2 regions of the Pontibacter sp. 13R65 genome follow, and region 1 is predicted to be linked to the other one. Evidence: riboswitches for the same ligand, from Rfam matches in the RefSeq annotation. Region 1 holds a riboswitch; the other holds the start of a gene.
What was found. A riboswitch is a leader RNA that binds a small molecule or an ion and turns the genes downstream of it on or off. The one in region 1 is predicted to bind thiamine pyrophosphate.
Positions count from the first base shown of each region.

Region 2: linked by a shared signal. The riboswitch ahead of thiS (sulfur carrier protein ThiS) and the one ahead of ACMA1I_RS02135 (TonB-dependent receptor) in region 1 are both predicted to bind thiamine pyrophosphate.

Region 1 is NZ_JBLIQL010000001.1:474,208-478,875, reverse strand. Features, by position in the region: gene ACMA1I_RS02140 (acyl-CoA dehydrogenase family protein) at 1-258, opposite strand, end outside; gene ACMA1I_RS02135 (TonB-dependent receptor) at 422-2,866, opposite strand; TPP riboswitch at 2,928-3,025, opposite strand; gene ACMA1I_RS02130 (hypothetical protein) at 3,250-3,498, shown strand; gene ACMA1I_RS02125 (aldose 1-epimerase family protein) at 3,750-4,625, opposite strand.
Region 2 is NZ_JBLIQL010000006.1:83,510-88,177, reverse strand. Features, by position in the region: gene ACMA1I_RS09615 (thiamine phosphate synthase) at 1-654, opposite strand, end outside; gene thiC (phosphomethylpyrimidine synthase ThiC) at 663-2,525, opposite strand; gene thiS (sulfur carrier protein ThiS) at 2,802-3,005, opposite strand; TPP riboswitch at 3,084-3,190, opposite strand; gene ACMA1I_RS09600 (MFS transporter) at 3,413-4,668, shown strand, end outside.

The DNA.
Region 1 (4,668 bases):
CATTATTAACCCATAGCTGATGTAGTCCAGGCCACCGCCGCCATACTCTTCCGGGATGGTAGGACCGAAAGCGCCTACTTCGCCGAACTTCTGCACAATTTCTGATGGAAAATGCGCCTCCTGGGCCCATTGTTCTATGTTAGGCGAAATTTCCCGCTTCACAAAATCGCGCATGGTTTGCCGTATGAGCTTGTGCTCTTCGGTTAGCAAATCATCTATGTTGAAATAATCGGGTGCTCCTGTAGATTGGTAGGCCATGCTGTAGTTGTTGATTGATCGTTGGCAATTGCTGTTTCTTCCTTTATAACAGTACGTAAAATGCGAATGAGCAATAGCAACAAATTAAGAATTCAGACATATAATCCATAAAAAAAAGCCTCACCAATAACTTGATGAGGCTCTTCTTCAAAAATGGGTGATTCTAAAACTTCAGGCCCAGCGAAAGCAGGAAATTGCGGGTGGCCTGCGGGTAGTAGTGGTTGTAGTCGTAGCGGCCAGGGTCGCCGGCATACATCTCGCTCCAGGTGTACCCATTGGCTTCGTGCTTTTTATTGAGCAGGTTGTTTACCAGCAGGGCCAGCTCCACTTCGCGCATAAACTGAGGCTTTAGTGTGTAGCGTAGGCGCAGGTCCAGCACCTGGTAAGCAGCTATGCTACGGTCGTTGCTGGAGGTATTGTCTAGGTACTGCTTGCCTACTGTTTTGTAAAGCAATGCCGCTTTGAACCCACGCACCGGCTGCACCTCTACCGAATGGCCAGAGATAACGGCCGGTGAAAAGGAAATATCTGTTTCCTTGTACTCATTCTCCACAATACCTTCTACATTATAGTCTTCGTCGTAGATATACACTGTTTCGGTGTAGTTGCGGATCTTGTTGCGGCTTAGGGTCAGGTTGCTGCGTACTTCAATAAACTCGCCAAGGCTTACAGCACCAGCCAGCTCAACGCCTGCTCTGTAGCTGTCTTTGATGTTGGTGCGAAGGCCGTTGCCCACATCATTTAGCTGCCCGGTCAGCACCAGCTGGTTCTGGTAATCCATGTAATACACGTTGGCATCGAGGGAGTACCGGTAGCCTGGCGTAGACTCCATTACTCCGCCTGTAGTACCACGTAGCCGATAACCAGCTTCGAGGTTGTACATCCGTTCGGCCTGCGGCCTGATGCCACGCTCCCTGTCTACATCCGATTGGTCTGTAAAGTCGGAGCGTACCGGCTCGCGGTTTCCGACTGCAAGCGAGGTATAGAAGGTTTGGTTGTCGGTGAGGGCATAGGTAACCCCCGCCTTCGGGTTAAAGAAAGCGAAATCTGCCTCCTGGCTTACGTCACGCCTGTCGTCGTCAAGGCCCTCAACGCTGTAGCCGATGGTACGGAACTGCAGGTCCCCAAACAGCCCCAGCTTCTGACTTAGTTGGTAAGTGGCTTTTGTGTAGATGTTGAAATCTGTTTTAACGGCATTGTTATCGTAGTACCGGTGCCTGATGCTGCTGCTGGAGGCATATTGCGCCCATATCACTTCGCCAAAGTGGTCGCCGTCGTACTGGTTTATTCCTCCGCCAACTGTTGTTACCAGCCTGCGGTCGTTGGAGTAGTAGTTAAAGGCGTAAGTGGCTCCATAGAAATAATTATCGAGCCATTTGCGCTGGATCAGGTCTGATCGGGTAATGGTGGTGTCGCCAATGACAACTGGTGCAATGTTATAGTCTGAGAATTTGCGGTTGGTCCGGTATTGTTCGTAGTAGCCTTTGCCCCTGGTAAAGTGCAGCGCCCCGCCAAAGTCGAAGTTGCTGCCGAAGGTTTTGGAGTAGTGCAACTGGTAGTGGTCCTGCTGGTAATTATCCGTTTCGTTATCGTAAGTGAGGGAGTTGTAGGTGCGGTTGGTAGCCAGCATCTCCTCCGGAACGCCGTTCCAGGCCTGGTAGGTCTGCTCTACCCCCGAAAAGGTCACAAACTTCAGGGTGCTGGTTTTGCCGTGGTAGCCTACTGCCAGGTAATACGATTTCAGGTCGGAGAAGGCACGGTCTACGTAGCCATCCGAAGAGATTTTAGAAAGGCGCGCATCTACGGTAAACTTATCGTTGAGGAGACCGGAGCCAAACGAGAGGCTATGGCGCCTGGTGTTATAGGAGCCGTATGTGTTAAGCGCCTCCGCATAAGCCTCTCTGTTCAACCCCAGTGTACTCATGTTGATGCTGGCTCCGAAAGCGGCTGCTCCATTGGTTGATGTTCCTACACCTCGCTGCACCTGTATATCCTGCACCGAGGAACCTAGGTCCGGCATGTTCACAAAAAAGGCGCCATGGCTCTCCGCATCGTTTATCGGGATGCCATTTACGGTTACATTGATGCGGGTAATGTCGGAACCCCGTATCCGGATACCTGTGTACCCCACTCCCGCCCCTGCATCTGAGTTCACCACAACAGATGGTGTCTGGTCAAGCAGGTACGGGATGTCTTGCCCGAAATTGCGCTCTGCAATTTCCTCTTTGCTTACGTTGGTGTAGGTTGTGGCTGTTTTCTCGGTAGCTCTGGTAGCTGTTACCACTACTTCGGAGGTGTGCACGCTCCTGGGGTTCAGCCCAATATCGAGGCGGCGGCTGGCGTTAAGGCTTACCTGCCGCTCCTCGGAGTCGAAGCCCACAAAAGTAACCTGCACAGTGTACGTTGCCCCAACTGGCAAATTGCTGAACTCGTAGTAGCCGTTTTGGTCGGTAGTGGTGGCCAGGCTATTTGCTTCTTTTATAAGCACAGTGGCGCCTGGTAAGGCTTCGCTCTGAACGGCATTGGTAATGTGCCCGCTCAGGTTAGCCTGGGCAAACAACTGCAATGGCAACAGCATAGCAGCCATCGCAATTAAAAAATACTTCATGAGGTAAAATAAAAGAAATAGGTAAAACACTGAGGTTGGCCAGGGGTTAGCCACCTGTATTATAGTTTTCCTCCGTTTTCCCTTCGCCGGCATTACCCGGATCAGGTTCAATGGGTATGATCTCAGCCCGTAATTCTAAAGGCACCCCTAAACTGCCACAAAAGTACTTCCTTATTCTGGTTAATGCAAAGGTGCTTCAGCAGCAATTCAAGGAGCTATGACTACAGCAAGGGGGCAGCAGCTATTTTTTTTAAGTAAAGATAAAAACCACTTACCCCAAAAGTACGTTCTAAATCATAAACAGACACTTAGTCCTCAGCTTCTTAAGAGCTTGAGGCAACACGTGTCGGTTTTCGATTTTTTATTTTTTAAGTTGAAATGTGATGATGATCAGTCTACTTTATACGTTTGCCTTACTATCTATACTGGCGTATTACGCATTCTCGCCACACAAAAAATTCGACGTGCCGCCATCTACCGATAACGACGATGATGGGGGCGAACCAATTGGCGATGACTTACCAGATTTGGACCTCCCACCAGGCATATCATTACCTATCAATGATTTTGAACCTGAATATGACCTCAGAAGAATTAAGGTCCCCAAGTTTCCGGAGCCTTCATTACAGTGACTACAAACTTAAATCCCCGGCTGATCAGCATCAACCGGGGATTCTTTTTAAGGCAAATTTTAGAGATTTCAGATACCAGATAAACAAATTTTATTTCTGAGGCTGGACTTCAACCTTCCTTCTGCTTCTGCCAGAGACCTTTGGTCAACCATTTAACAATTTAACCATTAAGCCATCTCACAACCAATCAAATTCTTCTAATGAAAATGCCCTTCCAGAGGCTCTGAGGGCTTTGGAATGACATGGGCTATCTAGAGCACTTCAATGCTGAAAGTTCTTTCGAAGGCCTGTTTGGGGGCAATGTGCTCTATTCCTTCTTTCTCTTCGAGTTTACCTGTGTCGCCTTCGCTGCTTGCAACGCCGCACCAGGGCTCTATGCACACAAACGGAGCTCCGTTTGCTTTTGCCCAAATGCCCAGGTAAGGGAATCCTTCAAAAGAGATTTCGAGGCGCAGCGGGTTGGTGCGGCTGGCCAGTTGCAACCGCTGCGACTTTGTGTTTTTAAACACCAAGGCATCTTTCTGAAACAAGTCGTGGTGAAGGGGCAGCACGCGCTCCTGCTCCAGCACACGCTCCGTATCGTTGGTTAGCAGGCCCTGCTCGTTTAGCAGGTAACGGCTTAGAGTTTCTTCCTGCTCAAATTCAATAAAGTAATCGGTGTACTGCTCCTGCGGGTAAAGCGGCACATTAAATCCAGGGTGGCCACCTACCGAAAAGTAAAGCGCCTCGCCGTCGTCGTTGCGGACCAGGTAAGTGACCTCAAGCTTGCTGCCCATCAGTTTGTAGGCGATCAGGAGGCTGAACTTATACGGATACTGCGCCAGCGTGTCCTCATTCTGCTTCAGTTCAAAAACCAGCTTGTCGGTGTGCTCCTCCACAAGCTCAAACTCGCTGTTCCGGGCAAAGCCGTGTCGTTTCATGTGGAAACGTTTACCTTTGGCCTCAAACCCGTTGTTTGGCAGTTCCCCAATAATAGGGAAAAGATTAGGGGCACGGCCAGCCCAGATAGCAGGATTGCCTTGCCAGATCAGCTCCAGTTGCTCATCAAGCTTGATAAAATGGGTTAGCTCAGCACCTTCGCTATCGATGCCAACGCTGTAGTTATCGTTCTGAATATAATGTAACATAAGCTAAATTTTAAGACGCGGTAAGTAATCCAGGTACAATCAG
Region 2 (4,668 bases), on a different contig from region 1:
GCGAGGTCTAACATTATCCTGCTTCAGCTGCAGCTCCTTCCGAAGCTTTTGCATTTCACCCAATTTATCTGTTGCAAGGTTTATAACCGACGACACCGCCACACCATGCACCCCTGTTGCCAGCAAAGGAGCAATATCTGCTGCCAGAATGCCACCAATGGCTACAACAGGTGTGGTAATACCTGCAAGCTGGCACTGCTGCAGGATTTGTTCAAAGCCGCTCAGGCCTAGAATCGGGCTCAGGTTTTGTTTGGTGGAGGTGAAGCGAAAAGGACCGAGGCCAATATAATCGACTCCGGCCGCTGCCAACTGCTGCACATCCTCGAAGATATTAGCTGTGCCTCCTATAATCTTATCAGCACCTAATAGCTCCCGTGCCTCCACCGGCGACATGTCTGTTTTGCCCAGGTGAACACCGTCTGCGCCTACCTCTGCGGCTAACTTTGCATTATCGTTTATAATAAAGGTGCTGCCATAGGTGCGGCAGATCGCCTGCGTTTGCAGGGCCTCCTCTTTCCATTCCTCGTATGGCTGGTCCTTTACCCGTAACTGCACCCAGTCCGCGCCGGCGGCACAGGCTACTTCAGCGGCTTGTGCATGAGTGTTGCTGTTCAGCGCCTGCGTGATGTAGTGCAGTTTTGCTATGTTCTTCATCGGGAGGTTTATAAATAAATTTCTGATCCCTGCGCCTTAAATGCCTCTGCTCTTTCGGCCATGCCTTTGTCCAGCACTTCTTCTGTGGCTACACCTGTTTTTTCGGCGTAGTCGCGTACTTCCTGGGTTATTTTCATGGAGCAGAAGTTGGGGCCGCACATGGAGCAGAAGTGGGCTACTTTAGCACCTTCAGCAGGTAAGGTTTCGTCGTGGAACTCGCGGGCGGTATCTGGGTCGAGCGACAGGTTGAACTGGTCCTGCCACCGGAACTCGAAGCGCGCTTTGCTCAGGGCGTTGTCGCGGTACTGTGCGCCGGGGTGACCTTTGGCTAAGTCGGCAGCGTGGGCAGCCAGTTTGTAGGTGATGACACCGTCTTTTACATCTTTTTTGTTCGGCAAGCCGAGGTGCTCTTTCGGGGTAACGTAGCAAAGCATGGCAGTGCCAAACCAACCTATCATAGCGGCACCAATGGCCGAGGTAATGTGGTCGTAGCCGGGCGCAATATCGGTGGTGAGGGGGCCGAGGGTATAGAACGGTGCTTCGTGGCACTCCTTCAGCTGCTTCTCCATGTTCTCCTTGATCAGGTGCATCGGAATGTGGCCGGGACCTTCAATAATCACCTGTACATCGTGCTTCCAGGCAATTTTTGTCAGCTCGCCCAGCGTCTCCAGTTCGGCAAATTGCGCGGCATCGTTGGCATCGGCAATACAGCCGGGGCGTAGTCCGTCGCCCAGCGAGAAGGCCACATCGTAAGCTTTCATGATCTCGCATATCTCTTCGAAGTGTGTGTACAGGAAGCTTTCTTTATGATGCGCCAGGCACCATTTCGCCATAATAGAACCACCTCGCGAGACAATACCGGTTACACGTTTGGCTGTGAGTGGCACGTAGCGCAGCAGCACACCTGCATGAATCGTGAAATAGTCCACACCCTGTTCTGCCTGCTCAATGAGGGTGTCGCGGAAAATCTCCCAGGTCAGGTCTTCGGCTTTGCCGTTCACCTTCTCCAGCGCCTGGTAAATAGGTACGGTGCCAATCGGAACAGGTGAGTTGCGGATAATCCACTCGCGGGTTTCATGAATGTTTTTGCCGGTGCTAAGGTCCATGATGGTATCGGCGCCCCAGCGGCAGGCCCATACGGCTTTTTCTACTTCTTCCTCAATGCTGGAGGTAACAGCAGAGTTGCCGATGTTAGCATTAATCTTCACCAGGAAATTCCGGCCAATAATCATCGGCTCGCTTTCAGGGTGGTTGATGTTGCTCGGGATAATGGCACGGCCTGCTGCTACTTCGGCTCTTACGAATTCGGGTGTGATGAAGCCTTTGGGTGTATTAGCTCCGAAGCTGTGGCCTTCGTGCTGATGCCCCAGCTCCTTCAGTTCCTGGATGCGCTGGTTCTCGCGGATGGCGATGTACTCCATCTCGGGCGTGATAATGCCTTTGCGGGCATAATGCAACTGGCTCACGTTCTGCCCCGGCTTCGCCTTCAGCGGTTTGCGGATGTGTTCAAACCTAAAAGCATCGAGGTTGCTGTCTTCTTTTCTGGCTTTGCCATAGGCTGAACTCACGTCCTGCAGTTCCTCCACATCACCCCGGTTCAGAATCCATTCTTCGCGCAGGCGTGGCAGGCCCTGACGCACATCAATCTCGACACTAGGGTCGGTGTAGGGGCCACTGGTGTCGTACACGGTTACCGGTGCATTGGTTTCGCGGGTTTCCTCGCCCAGGAATTTATGCACAGTGTCTTCCAGCACAATTTCACGCATGGCAACTTTAATATTGTGCAGCTGGCCCGGCACATAAACTTTGCGGGAGCCTGTAAAAGGAGAGCGCGTAATGGCACTGGCGGTTGGTGTTTTTTCTTTTCTCATCTTTTTTAGATACTAGATGTTAGATTTTTTGGAAGTACACAAGACACAGGACTTTTCAAGTGATGCAAAATGATTTGTCCTATCTATTTCTTTGATTCTGGTGCTGGAGGAAAGGCTAGCATGAGTCTCACTGCTAGTGCGAGCTTGTAGCTCGTACTTTCAACTTTTAAAACCAGACTTGCTGCCAATTTGACTACAGCCGATTAATCTTTCAATAGAGCAAATAGGAGGTACGAGCTACAAGCTCGCACCAGCAACAGGAGGAAGCGGTTTGGCTTACCCGCCCTGTGTGGCTTTGATGACGGTGAGTTTATCGTTTTCCTGCAGTTGGTGTGCCTCCCATTGTATTTTGGGCACAATCTGGTTGTTCACGGCAATGGCGATGCCACGCGTGTGGGGCAGCTGCAGTCTGTTAAGGACAGCAGCAACGGTTTGGGGAAGCTGTAGCTCCTCCGGCTGGTTGTTAATAAATATTTTCATGGTTTGCTCGGGATGTGATGCAGGTAGCATGAACGCTGGTGCGCCGAGCGGCAACAAGAAGAAGTAGGAAGACTGGTGTGTTTCTCATATACTTTTCCCTTCGTCAGTGCTAACTGTATCAGGTTCAGAGGGTATATCTCAGTTCTGCGCTTTGTTTTTGTGGCAGAACACCCCTAAAGTGTATTCCAAAGGTAGAAGGAGCGTTGGAGAAAAGCAATTACTTTTTTAATACAGACAGGTTTTCCTACAGCAGTAGCTGGTGCAGACACCTTTGGAGGACCCTTTTCATTTAAATAATTTGGGCTCTGCACTTCCGTTATAAGGTGCATGCAATAAATCAAAAATCAGATAACTTGATAGCAGGCATATTGCGTAAGCAAGAGGCGGTGTGGAAGATTAAAAACAGAATGGATAAAGAAGTACTACAGCAGCAAGAACCTCCTGGCAGGTTAAGTGGCATGTTCAGGGCCTTAAAGTACCGCAACTATAGGCTATTTTTTGTAGGGCAAGGTATTTCGCTAATCGGCACCTGGATGCAGCAGATTGCCCTAAGCTGGTTGGTGTACCGCCTGACTGATTCTGTTTTTTTGTTGGGAGCTGTAACATTTTGCAACCAAGTGCCCGCTTTCCTTTTGGGTCCGATTGCGGGAGTGGCTTCTGATAAGTTTAACCGCCACCGGACACTCCTTATTACGCAGGCACTCTCTATGGTGCAGGCTTCTACCTTGGCCGCACTCGTTCTGACAGATCAGATTCAGGTCTGGCATATTCTGTCGCTAAGTGCCTTTTTGGGTACCGTTAATGCATTCGACATTTCTGCCAGGCAAGCTTTTGTGATCGAGATGGTAGAGAAGCGGGAGGATGTGAGCAATGCCATTGCCCTGAATTCTTCTATGTTTAATATGGCGCGCTTGGTAGGTCCGTCTATTGCAGGTATTCTGATTGCGCTGGTAGGAGAGGGCATGTGCTTTTTGCTCAATGCAGTGAGCTATGTGGCCGTAATTGGGTCGCTGCTGCTCATGCGGCTTAAGTTTGTGGAGCGAGTGAAGCAGGAACGAAAGGTATGGGCTTCTCTGACAGAAGGCTTTAGCTATGCCTTCGGGTTTGCGCCCATACGTGCGCTGCTACTCATTGTGGCGCAGCTGAGCCTGTTTGGGATGCCCTTTAGTGTGCTCATGCCGGTTTTCGCCCGCGACATTCTGCATGGCGGGGCTAACACACTTGGTTACCTGATGGGAGCATCGGGTGTGGGAGCATTAGTTGGGGCCTTGTTTCTGGCGCAGCGCAAGTCGGTGCTGGGCATGGGCAAACTGATTGTGTTTACGATGCTGCTGTTTGGGGTGGGCCTAATGGCTTTTGCGTTATCGGAAGTGCTACTGGTATCGCTGGTGTGTATGTTTGTGAGCGGATTTGGCATGATCGTGTCGATGGCCTCTTGTAATACTTTGCTGCAGACGATTGTGGAAGACGACAAACGTGGTCGTGTAATGAGCCTCTACAGCATGGCTTTTATGGGCATGGCACCCTTTGGCAGCATGCTGGCAGGAGCGGTAGCAGAACATATTGGCGTATCGTATACACTGGTAGGTTGTGGGTTCCTGGTCGCCATCAGCATAGTACCATTTGCTTTTAACCTCGCCAAATTGCGCAAACTCGTTTACCC